2 regions of the Dorea sp. 210702-DFI.3.17 genome follow, and region 2 is predicted to be linked to the other one. Evidence: riboswitches for the same ligand, from Rfam matches in the RefSeq annotation. Region 2 holds a riboswitch; the other holds the start of a gene.
What was found. Region 2 has a riboswitch for FMN ahead of ribD (bifunctional diaminohydroxyphosphoribosylaminopyrimidine deaminase/5-amino-6-(5-phosphoribosylamino)uracil reductase RibD). Riboswitches for the same ligand answer to the same signal wherever they lie in the genome.

Region 1 (7,736 bases), on a different contig from region 2:
CTCGTCCATGGCTTTCTCTACTTTTTTGTATTTTGGAAGCCGTAAGATTCCTTCCAGTGTAGAGTATTTATAGTGATTGTGAAGTCCGACTTTCACATTATCAAGTACTGATAACTGCTTGAACAGACGGATATTCTGGAATGTTCTTGCGATACCTGCTTTGTTGATGTCAATCGTCTTCTTACCTGTAATATCCTCGCCATCCAGTTTGATAATTCCCTCATTTGGCTTATACACACCTGTCAGAAGGTTGAATACCGTTGTTTTACCGGCTCCGTTCGGTCCGATCAGTCCGTAAAGCTCCCCTTTTTCAATCTGCATTTCAAACCCGTCTACCGCACGCAGTCCTCCGAAGGAAATGGACAGATTTTTTACATCTAATAATGCCATCTTATGCTTCCTCCTTTACTGCTTTTTTCTGTTTGAATTTTGCCAAATGTTTTTCTCTCCACTCAATTGCTTTCGGAGCCCAGTTAAAGAGCATCATGACAATCAGTACAATTGCGTAGATCAGCATACGGTAATTGGACAGCCCACGCAGAAGTTCCGGAAGCAGTGTCAGGATTGCTGCTGCAATAATAGAACCTCTCACACTTCCAATTCCTCCCAGAACAACAAATACAAGAATCATGATAGACATGTTGTAACCAAAGTTCTGTGGTGTTGCCATCAGCGATGACAGATTATGTGAGTAAAGCACTCCAGCCATTCCTGCAATTGCTGCAGACAGAGAAAATGCAATCAGTTTATATTTTGTTATATTGATCCCTATGGATTCTGCTGCAATACGGTCATCACGAATCGCCATGATCGCGCGTCCGGTTCTGGAGCTGATCAGATTCAGAACAATGACAAGTGTGATCAGAATTAATATAAATCCGATAGTAAATGTACTGTCTTTCGGTGTTCCGCTGATTCCCTGTGGTCCGTTCAGTAAAATCTTTCCATCCGGCTCCATGTTCAAAGACACGGAATCCTTCATAGAAAAATGCAATCCTTTTGAATCTTTACCTATATAAAATACATTTATAACATTTTTAATAATCTCACCAAATGCAAGTGTTACAATTGCCAGGTAATCTCCATTCAGACGAAGTACTGGAATTCCAATTAGGATTCCGAAAATTCCTGCGCACACTGCTCCGATCAGAAGAGCAATCATGAATCTTAAAAGATCCGGCTCAATGACACCTTTCATGCATTTAGAGAAAAATGCACTTGTAAATGCTCCGATACACATGAATCCGGCATGTCCAAGGCTTAGTTCTCCAAGAAAACCTACGACCAGGTTCAGAGAAATTGCCAAAATGATGTAAGTACAGATTGGTACAAGTAATCCTGTAAATAAGCTAGACAGGCTTCCACTTGTAACAAGTACCTGGATTACTGCGTAAACTACGATTACCATAAGATATGTAATCATGTTGTTTTTTGTTGTTTTATTCATATTCTTTAACATTCCTGCCACCTACACTTTCTCCTGGATATTCTTACCAAGAATTCCAGTAGGTTTTACAAGAAGTACCACGATCAGAACTGCAAATACGATTGCATCTGCAAGCTGTGAAGAAATGTATGCTTTTCCGAGAATCTCAATGATTCCAAGAATAATTCCTCCTATCAGCGCTCCCGGTACAGAACCGATTCCACCAAATACGGCTGCTACGAACGCCTTGATACCAGGCATGGAACCTGTGTAAGGTGTCAGGCTTGGGTATGCAGAGCAGAGCAGTACACCGGCGATTGCAGCAAGTGCGGATCCGATTGCAAATGTCATGGAAATAGTCTTATTTACATTAATTCCCATAAGCTGTGCTGCACCTTTGTCCTCGGATACAGCCAACATTGCCTGACCTGCTTTTGTCTTATTAATAAACAGCATCAGACCTGCCATAATAACAATACATAGTACAATTGTCAGAATGGTCGTTCCTGTAATTGTAAGCTTTCCACCTGCCAGTTTTAAGTTCGGCAATTTGATGACTTCTGGAAATGATTTCGTATTAGAACCAAAAATCAGAAGTGCCAGGTTCTGAAGCAGGTAGCTGACACCGATTGCTGTAATCAGAACTGCCAGTGGAGATGCCGCATTACGAAGCGGACGATAAGCAACTCCTTCAATTACAACTCCAAAAATTGTGCAGGCGATCGTCGCAATAATGATTGCAACAATTGGATTCAGACCTGCGCCTGTCACACAAGTCAATACGATATATGCTCCGACCATAATAACGTCACCGTGGGCGAAGTTCAACATCTTAGCAATACCGTATACCATGGTATAGCCAAGAGCAATGATTGCATATACACTTCCAAGGCTGATACCATTAATGAGATAAGATATAAAACTCATTTTTCTTCTCCTTCCTTTAACTAAAATTTTTACCTCTCAATTATAATGCAATATGTGAGAAAGGCTGCCACAGCAATTCTGTAGCAGCCGCTTATCACTATTTTAACTTATCGGGCTGAATTAGTCCATGGATACATATGCACCATTTTCAATCTTAACACCCTTAGGTGCCTTATTCGGCTCACCGTTCTTCTCCCATGTGATTCCGTCTACACCTGTCAGACCGTCAATCTTGATCTTTGTCATAGCGTCCATCAATTTGTCGCACATCTCTGAGTAATCCATATCCGGTGTTACATCAGCTTCCTCTGCTGCAGCTTTGATAGCGTAAATTGCATCATATGCATCTGCTGCAAACTGAATTGGTGTATTGCCGTATTTATCTTCATATGCTTTTGTGAATGTCTGAGTCTTCTCATCCTGTGCATCAGATGCATAAGGTGTCAGAAGCATCGTTCCCTCTGCAAGAGATTTATCAAATCCCTCTACACCAAGGATTCCGTCAAGTCCATCACATCCAAAGAATGTCGGATGATAATCTAACTTAGCTGCCTGCTGTAAGATAGCAGATGCTTCCTGATAGTAGATTGGAAGGAATACAAGATCAGCTCCTGATGACTGTGCCTTCTTTAACTGTACAGAAAAGTCTGTCTTATTATCTGCTGTAAATGCTTCTGCTGCTACAACATCAAGGCCTTCTTTCTTAGCCTCTGCTGCGAAGTTTGTGTAAATTCCATTAGAATATACATCGGAGCTGTTATAAATAACTGCTATCTTTGTTGCAAGTTTGTTCTTTGCAATGTACTCTGCAGATTTTGTTCCCTGTTCAGGATCTGAGAAGCAAAGACGGAATACGTTGTCGTGATCCTGAACGCTCTCTACTGCTGTTCCGGAAGGTGTGATCTGGAACATGTGATCACTGTCTGTCTCAGATGCTACTGCTGTACAAGAACCAGATGTTACAGTTCCCATAAGAATCTGCATACCCCAGTCTTTCAGAGTATTGTAAGCATTCACAGCTTTCTCTGCATCTGCCTGATCATCTTCTGTCTTGAACTCAACCTGCTTACCATTGATTCCACCATTTTTATTAATCTCTTCTACAGCAAGCTTTGCACCATTGTCTACTGCTTCACCATATGCTGCTGCATCTCCTGTCATCGGTCCGATTCCACCAATTTTAAATACATCTGATTTTGAATCTGAGCTTCCGCTCTTAGAACCACAGCCTGCCATCATGCTGACTGCCAGTGCTGATACTAATACAGCACTTACAACTTTTTTAAATTTCATAATTCCTATCCTCCAACACTGTTTTTGTATTGACCTTATAATATCTCCTTCTTTTCCGTCTGTCAATGAAAATTTTAGATTTCACTCTGTTTTTTTATCAGTACAATCTTTTTTACATAATAGAAAATACAATTTCTTATTATATAAAATAATAACAGGTAAACATATCGCTTTCAATGTCATATTTAAACTCTGACATTGAGTGCCATATATCCACCTGCTATTTTTTAATATTTTCCTTCTATATAATGATGTTGGAACAAAACCCCAGCTGATATTATCTCATTTTCAGAATCGGACTGATCTTCTTGTAGATCAGAAGTACTACAACGGATACCATTGCACCTTTCAAAAGGTTAAATGGTGCTACTGCAAATACGACAAATGTAAGTAAATTCGTAATATGACCATTTACTGCTGTTCCCATTCCTACCAACGCATCGATTGGCATGCTAAATGCTTTTGCATAAGCCGGAAGTAATACATATGCATTTAAAAAGCAACCGATAAATGCCATAAATACAGTTCCTGCTGCCATTCCGATCATTGCACTTTTTCTGGAGTGTTTTGCTTTATAAATCCATGCTGCCGGAAGGATAAAGGCACAACCAATTGCAAAGTTGGCAATATCACCGACACCTGCTGTTGATGTTCCACTGATCAGAAGATGTAATACGATTTTAACAAGTTCAATCATCGCTCCTGCTGCCGGTCCCATTGCAAAGCAGCCGATCAGTGCCGGAACTTCGCTGAAATCAATCTTGTAAAATGCCGGTGCAAATGGAAGCGGAATTTCAAATGCCATTAAAATAACTGCAATTGCCCCCAGCATTCCCACCTGGGTAATGAATCTTACTTTTGACATACCTGCTGTGTTTGATTTGTTCTGTGTTGCTACATTTGTACTCATTTCTTTCTCTCCTTTTTATCTGCGGTGTGTCTGATCTGTGCAAATGAAACCCTCAGACACTGTCCTCTTTTATTCGTAAGAAAGAATACTTCTTTTGGAACTATGCTTCTTTAGAATGTACCACTAAAAAAGGTCCACCGAACCTTTTTGTCGTATGCTTGACAACACAAAATCCCCCGACGCTTACGCTTCGGGGGACTTAATATACATTCACCATAATTCTTCTCTCATCCAGACTTTACTGTCGGTTCCGGAATCTCACCAGATCAGCCACTGCATACACTTACGCAGCGGGTCGCGGACTTTACCGCCGGTTGGGAATTACACCCTGCCCCGAAGAATCTCTCTTATCTGTATTTGATTATAATCCTCTGATTAGTCCTTTTCAAGGCTTTTTTCAAAAATCTTTTTACTGGAAGGACATCATCAGATCGTCCTGATGCACTGTCTCACCTGGTTTTACATAAATCTTGTCTACAACACCTTCGATCGTAGATACAACGATTGTCTCCATCTTCATAGCTTCCAGAGTAAGAAGCGGTGTATTGACTTTGACCGGATCTCCCTCTTTGACAAGGACATTTCCTACGATACCTGGGATATTTGCTCCAAGCTGTTTCGGATTGGACTTGCTTGCCTTAAGCTTACGATCTGTCTTGATCTCCAGTTTCTTATCCAGAATCTTGACGTTACGGATAGATCCATTTACCTGGAACATCAATGTACGGTATCCGTCCTCGTCCGGCTCGCTTGCTTCCAGATATTTGATCAGAAGTTCCTTTCCTTCGCCAATCTTCAAGTAAGTCTCCTCACCCTTTCTAAGGCCATAGAAGTATACGTGACTTTCCAATCTTGTAACATCATTGTAAATCTCAAAGTGTTCGCAATAGTCCTCATATACCTTCGGATACAGCGCATAGCTGACTGCTTTCTTGCACATATCTGCTTCTGAGCGATCCTCATAATGATATTTCTCGCACAGATCCTTCTTAATCTGATCCAGATCAACTGCCGGGAGAAGTGCACCTGGACGTTCTGTCAGTGGTTTAATATCTTTCAGGACAATCTTCTGCAGTTCCTTCGGGAATCCACCATACGGCTGTCCCATCATACCCTGGAAATAAGATACGACGGAATCCGGATAGGATAATCCAGCACCTTCTGTCAGAATATTATCTTTTGTCAGGCCATTCTTGTACATAAAGATAGCCAGATCACCAACTGCCTTGGAAGTTGGAGTTACTTTTACGATGTTTCCAAGCAGATCATTGGCGTCTTTGTAAAGTCTCTTGATTGCTTCAAAATCATCCGGTGATCCCATACTTGTTACCTGTGCAAGCAAGTTGGAGTACTGTCCTCCTGGAATCTCATATTTGTAAATCTCTGTGTTTGGAGATTTCATATCACTTTCAAATGGTGCATATACTTCACGCACACGGCTGTAGTAGTGACTTAATTCTGTCAGTTCCTCCGGCTTCAGGCCTGTGTCACGTCTTGTTCCACGAAGTGCCTCTGCTACTGCGTTCATAGACGGCTGACTGGTCAGTGATGACATAGACTCAATTGCCAGGTCGACAATATCTACGCCGGATTCTGCCGCCATCATAACAGTACTTACACCATTTCCCGTGGAATCGTGTGTATGCAAATGTAATGGTACATGAAGTTCTCTCTTCAGTGTGCTGATCAGTTCTTTTGCTGCCAGCGGCTTCAGAAGTCCTGCCATATCCTTGATCGCAATAGAATGGCATCCTAAGGACTCCAGTTCTTTCGCCATCTTCACATAATAATCTAATGTATACTTTGTCTCGTTCGGACTTGTAATATCTCCTGTATAACAGATTGCACCTTCAACGATCTTTCCAGTCTTAAGTGCCTCCTCGATTGGCAGTTTCATAGTCTCGATCCAGTTCAGACTGTCAAAAATACGGAATACATCGATTCCATTCTCTGCTGAGATCTGAATGAACTCTTTTACAAGGTTGTCCGGATAGTTGCTGTATCCAACGGCATTGGACGCACGAAGCAACATCTGGATCAATGTGTTCGGCATACGCTCTCTTAAAGTTGTCAGACGTTTCCACGGTGACTCCTTCAGGAATCGGTACGCTGTATCAAATGTAGCACCTCCCCATGCCTCTACTGAAAATGCGTTCTGCATAAATGCATTTGTCGCATAAGCGGCACCGCACAGATCTTTGCTACGCATACGTGTTGCCACCAGTGACTGCTGCGCATCACGCATACTTGTATCTGTAACATAAAGCTTTTCTTCTTTTAAAATCTTCTGCATGTAGCCTTCTGCACCAAGTTTTAAAAATTCATCTCTTGCACCATAGACCGGTTTATCATGGTCAAATGTCGGCAGAATACGGTTATCGAACTGTTTCTTCTTACCCATGTCAGAATTGATGATACGATCACCGATAAACTCAATGATCTTAGTCGCACGGTTCAGGCTGTGTGTCAGGCGGAATAACTCCGGTGTCTCCTCGATAAATGTTGTGTAACACTGACCGGACTGGAATGTCGGGTGGTTCAGCACATTGATCAGGAACGGAATATTTGTCTTAACTCCACGGATACGCATCTCCTGAAGGGCACGCTCGGATTTTCTCACTGCACCTGCAAAGGTACGGTCATGAGAAATAATCTTTACAAGCAAACTGTCATAGTGTGGTGATACAACGGCTCCGACATATGCACAGCCACCGTCCAGACGGATACCATTACCGGAACCGGAACGATATACTGTCATCTCACCTGTATCCGGCAGGAAGTTATTTGCCGGATCTTCAGAAGTAACACGAGTCTGAATAGAATATCCGTTACATGTAACATCTTCCTGTGATTTAATATGTATCTCTTCTGAATCAAGAGCATATCCTTCTGCAACCAGGATCTGAGCCTGCACGATATCAATTCCTGTCACCATCTCACTGACTGTATGCTCTACCTGAATACGAGGGTTCATTTCAATAAAGTATGGATTGTTATCTCTGTCTACCAGAAACTCCAGTGTTCCTGCATTGACATATCCAACATTTTTACAAAGACGGATTGCTGCATCAAAAATCTTCTCTCTTGTCTCGTCTGGAATGGTAAATGCCGGCGCATACTCTACGACCTTCTGGTGACGTCTCTGCACAGAACAGTCGCGATCGAACAGATGCACAACAT
Region 2 (7,736 bases):
AATGCGATACTATTGAATAACATAATTTCTAAACGCCGCCTCCAGAATTTTATTAATACAAGCCTCATAATAGGCTTTTGTCATTGTACTTCCGTCCTCCCCATAATAAGAAGCGTCCGTAAGATCTGTTGTGTCTACATATTTCACTTTTTCTTCCTTACAAAGAGCCTTCAAAGCTTCATTGTATGAAGTTACATCCAGCGCGGTACTCATCTTGGACGAACTACTATCATCTGATGATGTATCACTATCACTATTGCTCTTAGAATCTGTGCTGCTCTTAGAATCTGTATTGCTCTTAGAATCTGTACTGCTCTTAAAATCCGAGTTGTCAGTTGTATCTTTAGCATCTGAATCTGAATCAGTATCTGAATCGGCTGAACCTGTCGCATCACCTGTACTTGTCAGTGACAGGTATGCCGGGATACTGCATACATAAACTTTCGTATCCGGCAATGCTGCTTTCACCTGCTCAACAAAGCTTTTGTAATTCGCTGCAAATGCATCCGCTGTCTCTCCACTGACTGCTACATCTCCTCTTCCGATACAGAGGATAAGCTTCTGTGGTGCAGTCTCTGCTTCTGTTACGGCTGTCAAAAGCTCATTTAATCCGGAACCTTCCGCATCGCTGACCGTTGCTCCATCCTTTGACTTCACCTGCGACTTACTCAAGATGTCATTCTGTCTGAAGCCAAGTGCAGTACTGTCGCCAAGCACAATGCAGCCATCCATCTTTTCTTTTGCAGACTTTGCTTTCCACGCTGCCGCCTCATCTGCTTCTGTCTGCTCTAATTCCTGAATCTTGGCATCAATCTTCTGAACATTGGCATCTTCCAGTTCTGTCAGTTTCTTTACTCCTTCTGTCGCATCCACTCGCGGATTCATCATTCGTGTTCCAATAATCAGCGCACCGATCAAAAACAAGAGGATTACCGCAACAATCGCAAAACGAAGCACTTTATCCGGCTCCATTTTTTCCTTCATTTTTTCTTTATTCTTTTCAAACATTTTCATTCTCCAATAAACAAATAAACTATGTACATCTTTAAAAAGACATACATAGTTTATTTTACTTTGTATAAGAATAAAAGTCAAATTTTATAACTGTTTTATCAGATTCACCATCTCAATTGCTGATAACGCACAATCATAACCTTTATTGCCAGCTTTACTTCCGGCACGTGCAATTGCCTGTTCAATATTTTCTGTTGTAATGATTCCAAATAAAACAGGAATACCTGTTGCAAGCTCGATCTGTGCAATTCCTTTTGCTGATTCGTTACACACCAGATCATAATGAGATGTATCTCCACGAATAACTGCACCTACACAGATGACTGCATCGTACTTTCCTGACTGCGCCATTTTCTGCGCTGTGATTGGTATTTCAAATGCTCCCGGCACCCATGCTGCTGTAATATTTTCTTCTTCTACACCATGTCTCACAAGTCCGTCAACAGCTCCGCCTAATAACTTATTGACAATAATTTCATTAAATCTGGCTGCTACGATTCCAACTTTCATTCCCTCTGGTGCTACTACTTTTCCTTCAATTACCTGAATCTGTTTCATGTTCTTCTTCCTCCTGCATTCTTTTTTATAATTGTATTTCTTTGAAAATGTGTCCCATTTTTTCCTGTTTTGTTTTCATATAATTCAGATCATATTTTTGTGGCTGGATCTCTAATGGTACTCTTTCCTTAATTTCCAGTCCGAAATCCTGAAGCCCATAGACTTTATCCGGGTTATTGGTAAGAAGTCTTAAGGATTTCACGCCCAGGTCTGATAAAATCTGAGCTCCGACCCAGTACTCTCTGAGATCTGGGGCAAATCCCAGTTGAACATTCGCCTCGACTGTATCATATCCACGTTCCTGAAGTTCATATGCTTTGATCTTATTGATCAGTCCGATTCCTCTTCCCTCCTGTCTCATGTAGAGAATGATTCCTCTTCCCTCTTCCTCCACCTGGCGCATTGCCGTCTGAAGCTGCAATCCGCAGTCACAGCGAAGAGAACCAAAAGCATCTCCGGTCAGGCATTCTGAATGGACTCTGCAAAGTACATTTTCTCCCTCCCCGATTTCTCCTTTTACCAAAGCAAGATGATGCTCTCCTGTAATGTCATTCACATATCCATGAATCTTAAATTCTCCATACTGTGTTGGAAGATCTGCCACCGCCTCTTCTTTTACATGCTTTTCATGAATTCTTAAATAATCCTGCAAATCTTTGATTGTGATAAACGTAAGATGATACTTACGAGCCAGCTCCCAGAGTTCTGATGTACGCATCATCGTTCCGTCTTCTTTCATGATTTCACAACATACACCACATTCTTTCAGTCCCGCCAGTCTTACAAGATCTGTCGTTGCCTCTGTGTGACCGTTACGCACAAGTACACCGCCTTTTTTTGCCACCAACGGGAATACATGGCCCGGTCTTCTGAAATCTTCTGGTCTTGATGTATCATCCACACATTTCATCATCGTATATGCACGTTCTGCTGCCGATATACCGGTTGTTGTATCTACGTGATCAATCGATACCGTAAATGCTGTTTCATGATTATCGGTATTTTCTGAAACCATCTGTGGAAAATTAAGCTTTGCTGCCAGTTCTGCGCTCATCGGCGTACAGATCAGTCCCTTTGCATGCGTTGCCATAAAATTAATATTTTCCTGGGTTGCAAACTGAGCAGCACAGATCATGTCTCCTTCATTTTCTCTGTCCGGGTCATCTGTAACAAGAATGATTTTTCCATCTTGTAAATCCCGGATTGCCTCTTCTACTGTATTATATTGATACTTTTGTTCCATCTGTTCTTCCTCCGTTATTCTTTTTCTGTTGCTGTATATTTAAAATCCAAATTCTTCCAGAAACTCCATTGTAATTCCTGTCTTTTTCTCATGTTCCAATTTGGACTCTTCTTTTTTTCCAATCCCCATTAATTTTTCTACATATTTTCCGATTATGTCATTTTCCAGATTCACAAGATCTCCGGATGCTTTTTTCAGAAGTATCGTCTCTTCCCCTGTATGTGGAATGACTGATACCTGAAACCCTTCATCGTCTACCTTCGCAACCGTCAGGCTGATTCCATCGATGCAGACAGACCCCTTTTCCACGATCAGATCTAATATCCGCTGTGAAGTTTTAATGGATACCCAGACTGCATTTTCCTCTTGGATCATTGACCTGATAACTCCTGTTCCGTCAATATGGCCGCTCACAATATGGCCTCCGAATCTTCCATCCGCTGCCATTGCCCGTTCAAGATTTACATAACTTCCAATCTTACAATTTCCAAGACTGCTCCTTCTGATCGTCTCTGCCATGATATCTGCCGTAAATCCGTCAGGCTGCAGGGAAGTGACTGTCAGACATACTCCATTTACCGCAATACTGTCTCCGATCTTCGTACCTTCCAGTACTTTTGCTGCCTTCACCCCCAATACCCCTGAATTCCCATTCAACTGAATATAACGGACTTTTCCCAGTTCTTCTACAATTCCTGTAAACATAATTCCTCCTGTTCTTTTCTTAAGACCTGACAGGTAATTTTTAGGTCTTCTCCAATCTGGCAGATATCCTTGAACTTTAGTACCGCTGCCTGAGACGGAAGCTCTATCCCAATTCCATCCACCGGAGTCCGGCTTCCTGCTCCGCCAAAGATTTTTGGTGCAATAAATGCCTGCACCTCCTGGACAACTCCGGCCTGTAGTGCACTGTCATTTAAAGTTCCTCCACCTTCCAGTAAAATACTGTCGATATTTTCTTTTCCCAGATACTCCATCAAATGCTTCAGATTAACATGTTTTTTCATATCCGGACAAAATACGGTTTCCACTCCCATTGTCTGCAAAATTTCTTTTTTCTTCTCTACATTCTCCAGATCTGCATAGGCTACAATCGTCCGGTACTCCCTCGCACTTTTTACGATCTGGCTGTCCAGTGGAATTCTTAACTTACTGTCACAGATAATCCTGACCGGACTTTTAAGCCCTTCTACCCGGACATTCAGCATTGGATCATCAGCAAGTACCGTTCCTATCCCGACCATGATTCCCATATACCGATGACGCATATACTGTACTTCTCTGCGTGCGGCTTCTTGGGTGATCCATTTTGAAGCTCCTGTCTTTGTTGCAATTTTTCCATCCAACGTCATTGCATACTTCATAACTACATACGGTGTTTTGGTCGTTATATAATGAAAAAATATTGGATTTAATTCATCACATTTGTCTCTCATAAAATCTTCCACAACCGCTACACCGGCATCTCTTAATATCTTCGCTCCCTTTCCTGCCACTTTCGGATTTGGGTCTCTGGATCCAATCACTACTTTTTTTATCTTCTGCTCTAAAATTGCTTCCGTACACGGCGGCGTCTTTCCATAATGACAACATGGTTCCAATGTAACGTACAGCGTTGCCCCTTCGGCTGATTCAGTGAGAGAAGCAATTGCATTTCGTTCCGCATGCAACTCTCCGCATCTGGCATGATAGCCTTCGCCGATAATACGTCCATCCTTTACGATGACCGCTCCAACCATCGGATTAGGATTCGTCCATCCTTCTCCTTTTTTTGCAAGTTCTATTGCACGTTTCATATAATCCTGGTCTATCACATACATTCCTTCTTTCTTTTTATCTTAGAACAAAACCCCTGCAGATGATCTACAGGGGTTTTGTTCACTGGTACTTTAATCACAACTTCATGTCCAATTATCTATGAAAATAAAGAAACTCTGAAATGGTCTACCATCTCAGAGCCTCGATACCGCATTCATAACTAAAACTATATGTACCGTCTTCTTCTCTCATCCAGACTATACTGTCGGCTTCGGAATCTCACCGAATCATGCCTCTCGGCTCGCGGGCTTTACCGCCGGTAGGGAATCTCACCCTGCCCTGAAGATTTCTATCTTTTTTTGTATAATAATACTTTATTGCTTATTTGTAAAGAATTTTTTGACTTTTGAGAATTATTTCGCAAAAATCCATAAATTTCGCTTTATTTTTCACTGTATAATTTGTTGAAACACTTTTTCTTCTTCCAAAAATAATACGGTATTACGAATAGAAGTGTTCCTCCCCATGCGATCGGATAACTGATCAGCAAAATTTCCACCTTATGATAAATCGGAGTCAAAATCATAACCCACGGGAGCCGTATTAAAAACAATCCTCCAAATGTAAATATCGTAGGCCACAGTACATCTCCGACTCCGCGAAGTCCACCGTCCAGGTTTTCAAGCAGAATGCTGAGCAGATAACTCGGCACCAGGAACCGGAGCATATACACACCTATGTCGATCACCTTCGGATCCGTTGTGAACATATGATACATAGGCTCACAAAATGCATACAATGTAAAGATGATCGCACCCGTAAATACATAAGAAATACCAATGTTTACCCGGATACTCTTATATACCCGGTCCCACTTACCTGCTCCATAATTCTGTCCGACAAATGTTGTGACCGCAGCTCCCAGTGCACTGGATACTGTCCAGAAAATCAAATCTAATTTCCCATAAGCCGCCCATCCTGCTGCCGTATCCGTTCCAAAGCTGTTGATCGATGCCTGAATGACTACATTGGTCACTCCGTAAGCACATGCCTGCAGAGCTCCCGGTATACCGATTTTCAACTCTCTTTTTAGAACACATGCTTCCATGCGAAGTTCTCTGAATTGTAGTTTCATAGAATCATAGTCTTTTGTCAAAGACCAGGTCACAAAAAATGCGCTGACACACTGGGAAAATACGGTTGCCAGTGCTGCTCCTGCAATTCCCATTTTTAATATAACTACCATGAATATATCCAGACCTATATTCAGTACGCAACAGACCACCAGATAAAGAAGCGGTCTTTTGGAATCTCCGACTGCTCTCATGATCGCCGCTCCCATATTATAGACCAGCGTAAATAAGATTCCCATAAAATAAATGCGTAAATATGTGGTTGATGATGCCATCATATCCTGTGGAGTGTTCATGATCTTAAGCAGCCATGGTGTCAGCACTGCTCCCACTACAGATATTACGAGACTGACCACAATGGAAAATAAATATGCAGTATGAAGTCCTGTATGCAGTCTTCCTTTGTCTTTCGCTCCGTAATACTGCGCAATGACAACTGCCGCTCCATTTGCCAGTCCATTAAAAAATGTAACAACAATCGTTGATAAAACAGCCGCTGGACCGCCTACGCTGGCTAATGCTGCCTTCCCCACAAAGCGTCCGACGATAATCGTATCCACGGTTGTATATAATTGCTGGATTAAAGTTCCCAGCATGATCGGGAAGAAAAATATCAGAAGCTGCTTCCAGATAATCCCCTCCGTGATCGTATTTTCTTCTATTGTCTTTTTCCCCAAGTTTTTTTCCTCTCTTACCTCTTTATTTCTGTATATCTTTTGCAAATCTGCGCTTATTTTCAGTCAGCACATATCCGCAAACTGTATTATGCCTTCCCCAAGGCTATGTCACATAGAAATAATTATACTCGATTTAAAATTTATTGAAAAGCTTTTTAAAAAATTAGAATTATAATGCTACAAAAATTATGCTATAATATCTCTAATAATTATCCAGAGAGGTTTTCACTATGATCGTTCTTAATCTGAAAGCAAAGGTCTGTATGTCCCACCTGCTTTTAAAACCAACATTTGATACATTCTCCTTGATCGAGGGGGAAGTAACTACCTTTAACCGCTTCCAGGTAGATGGAAGAATCCATAAAGACTTTTTTGATGAAACTTTCGAAAAGGAGTATTCCACCTGGGGAGAAGTTCGCGATTTTTTCTTCCAGGTAATCCGTGGAAAGAAAACTCCGTTAAATTTCAAATTCATATTATCTCTAGCAAAAGATCAGTTTGAATCCTTTCTCACTGAGCATGATCTGACCTACCGCCCGGAGGAAATCCAGGGACTATATCTTAATTTCCGCTATGACGGACTGGCACTTCAATGCATCACCGGGACTTCCATGAATACATTTACCATGGATAAAAGCGTAGAAAAAGCCTGGGACGAATATGTCCAGAAATTCTTTGCCAGTCAAGAGCTTGATTTTTAAAAACCAAACTCCTTCCACAGTTTTATCTATGGAAGGAGTTTTTCTTACATCTTGGCTTCAATTCCATTTATTCAATACTCTTGAGTGATTCTACCATATCAATCTTCTTCAATTTAAAATACATAATTCCATTTACGATCAATGAAAACAGAATTGTAAATAGCAGACTGTACATGTAACTTGAAAAGTTAATATTTCTTCCGAACATGGCTGTGTCTACTTCCACCGTATCAATGATAAAGGCATGCAGGAATTTTCCAAGCACCACTCCTACCGCCGCTCCGATGAATGTCAAAAGTACATTTTCACGATATACGTGTTCTGCCACTTCCAGATCATAGAATCCCAGCACTTTCAAGGTTGCCAGTTCCCTCTGCCGCTCCGTGATATTAACAGTATTAAGGTTATAAAGTACGACAAATGCAAGCATTCCTGCAGAAATGATCAGTACTACAATAACCAGATTCAGACTTTTTAGCATATCGTCCAGCTGTTTTTCAATATCACGCATATAGCTGACGCTAAGCGCTCCGTCCTGGGTCAGAATGTCTTCACCAATCTTGTTGTAGTCTTCCTGCGTATCTCCTTTTTGTCCTGCAAAGAAAATACTGTTATATTCCGAATTCTCACCATACACTTTCTCATAATAAGA

Region 1: another riboswitch for FMN. It lies ahead of LI149_RS07815 (ECF transporter S component); the one in region 2 lies ahead of ribD (bifunctional diaminohydroxyphosphoribosylaminopyrimidine deaminase/5-amino-6-(5-phosphoribosylamino)uracil reductase RibD).

What each region holds. Positions count from the first base shown of each region.
Region 1 covers NZ_JAJCNB010000012.1:7,358-15,093, reverse strand. Annotated here, with positions in the region: gene LI149_RS07835 (ABC transporter ATP-binding protein) at 1-390, opposite strand, end outside; gene LI149_RS07830 (branched-chain amino acid ABC transporter permease) at 392-1,459, opposite strand; gene LI149_RS07825 (branched-chain amino acid ABC transporter permease) at 1,469-2,353, opposite strand; gene LI149_RS07820 (ABC transporter substrate-binding protein) at 2,474-3,649, opposite strand; gene LI149_RS07815 (ECF transporter S component) at 3,924-4,556, opposite strand; FMN riboswitch at 4,772-4,901, opposite strand; gene LI149_RS07810 (pyruvate carboxylase) at 4,966-7,736, opposite strand, start outside.
Region 2 covers NZ_JAJCNB010000008.1:52,254-59,989, reverse strand. Annotated here, with positions in the region: gene LI149_RS06590 (DHHW family protein) at 1-23, opposite strand, end outside; gene LI149_RS06585 (hypothetical protein) at 10-1,008, opposite strand; gene ribE (6,7-dimethyl-8-ribityllumazine synthase) at 1,099-1,572, opposite strand; gene LI149_RS06575 (bifunctional 3,4-dihydroxy-2-butanone-4-phosphate synthase/GTP cyclohydrolase II) at 1,598-2,815, opposite strand; gene ribE (riboflavin synthase) at 2,855-3,520, opposite strand; gene ribD (bifunctional diaminohydroxyphosphoribosylaminopyrimidine deaminase/5-amino-6-(5-phosphoribosylamino)uracil reductase RibD) at 3,502-4,629, opposite strand; FMN riboswitch at 4,810-4,924, opposite strand; gene LI149_RS06560 (MATE family efflux transporter) at 5,016-6,383, opposite strand; gene LI149_RS06555 (DUF5721 family protein) at 6,614-7,084, shown strand; gene LI149_RS06550 (FtsX-like permease family protein) at 7,152-7,736, opposite strand, start outside.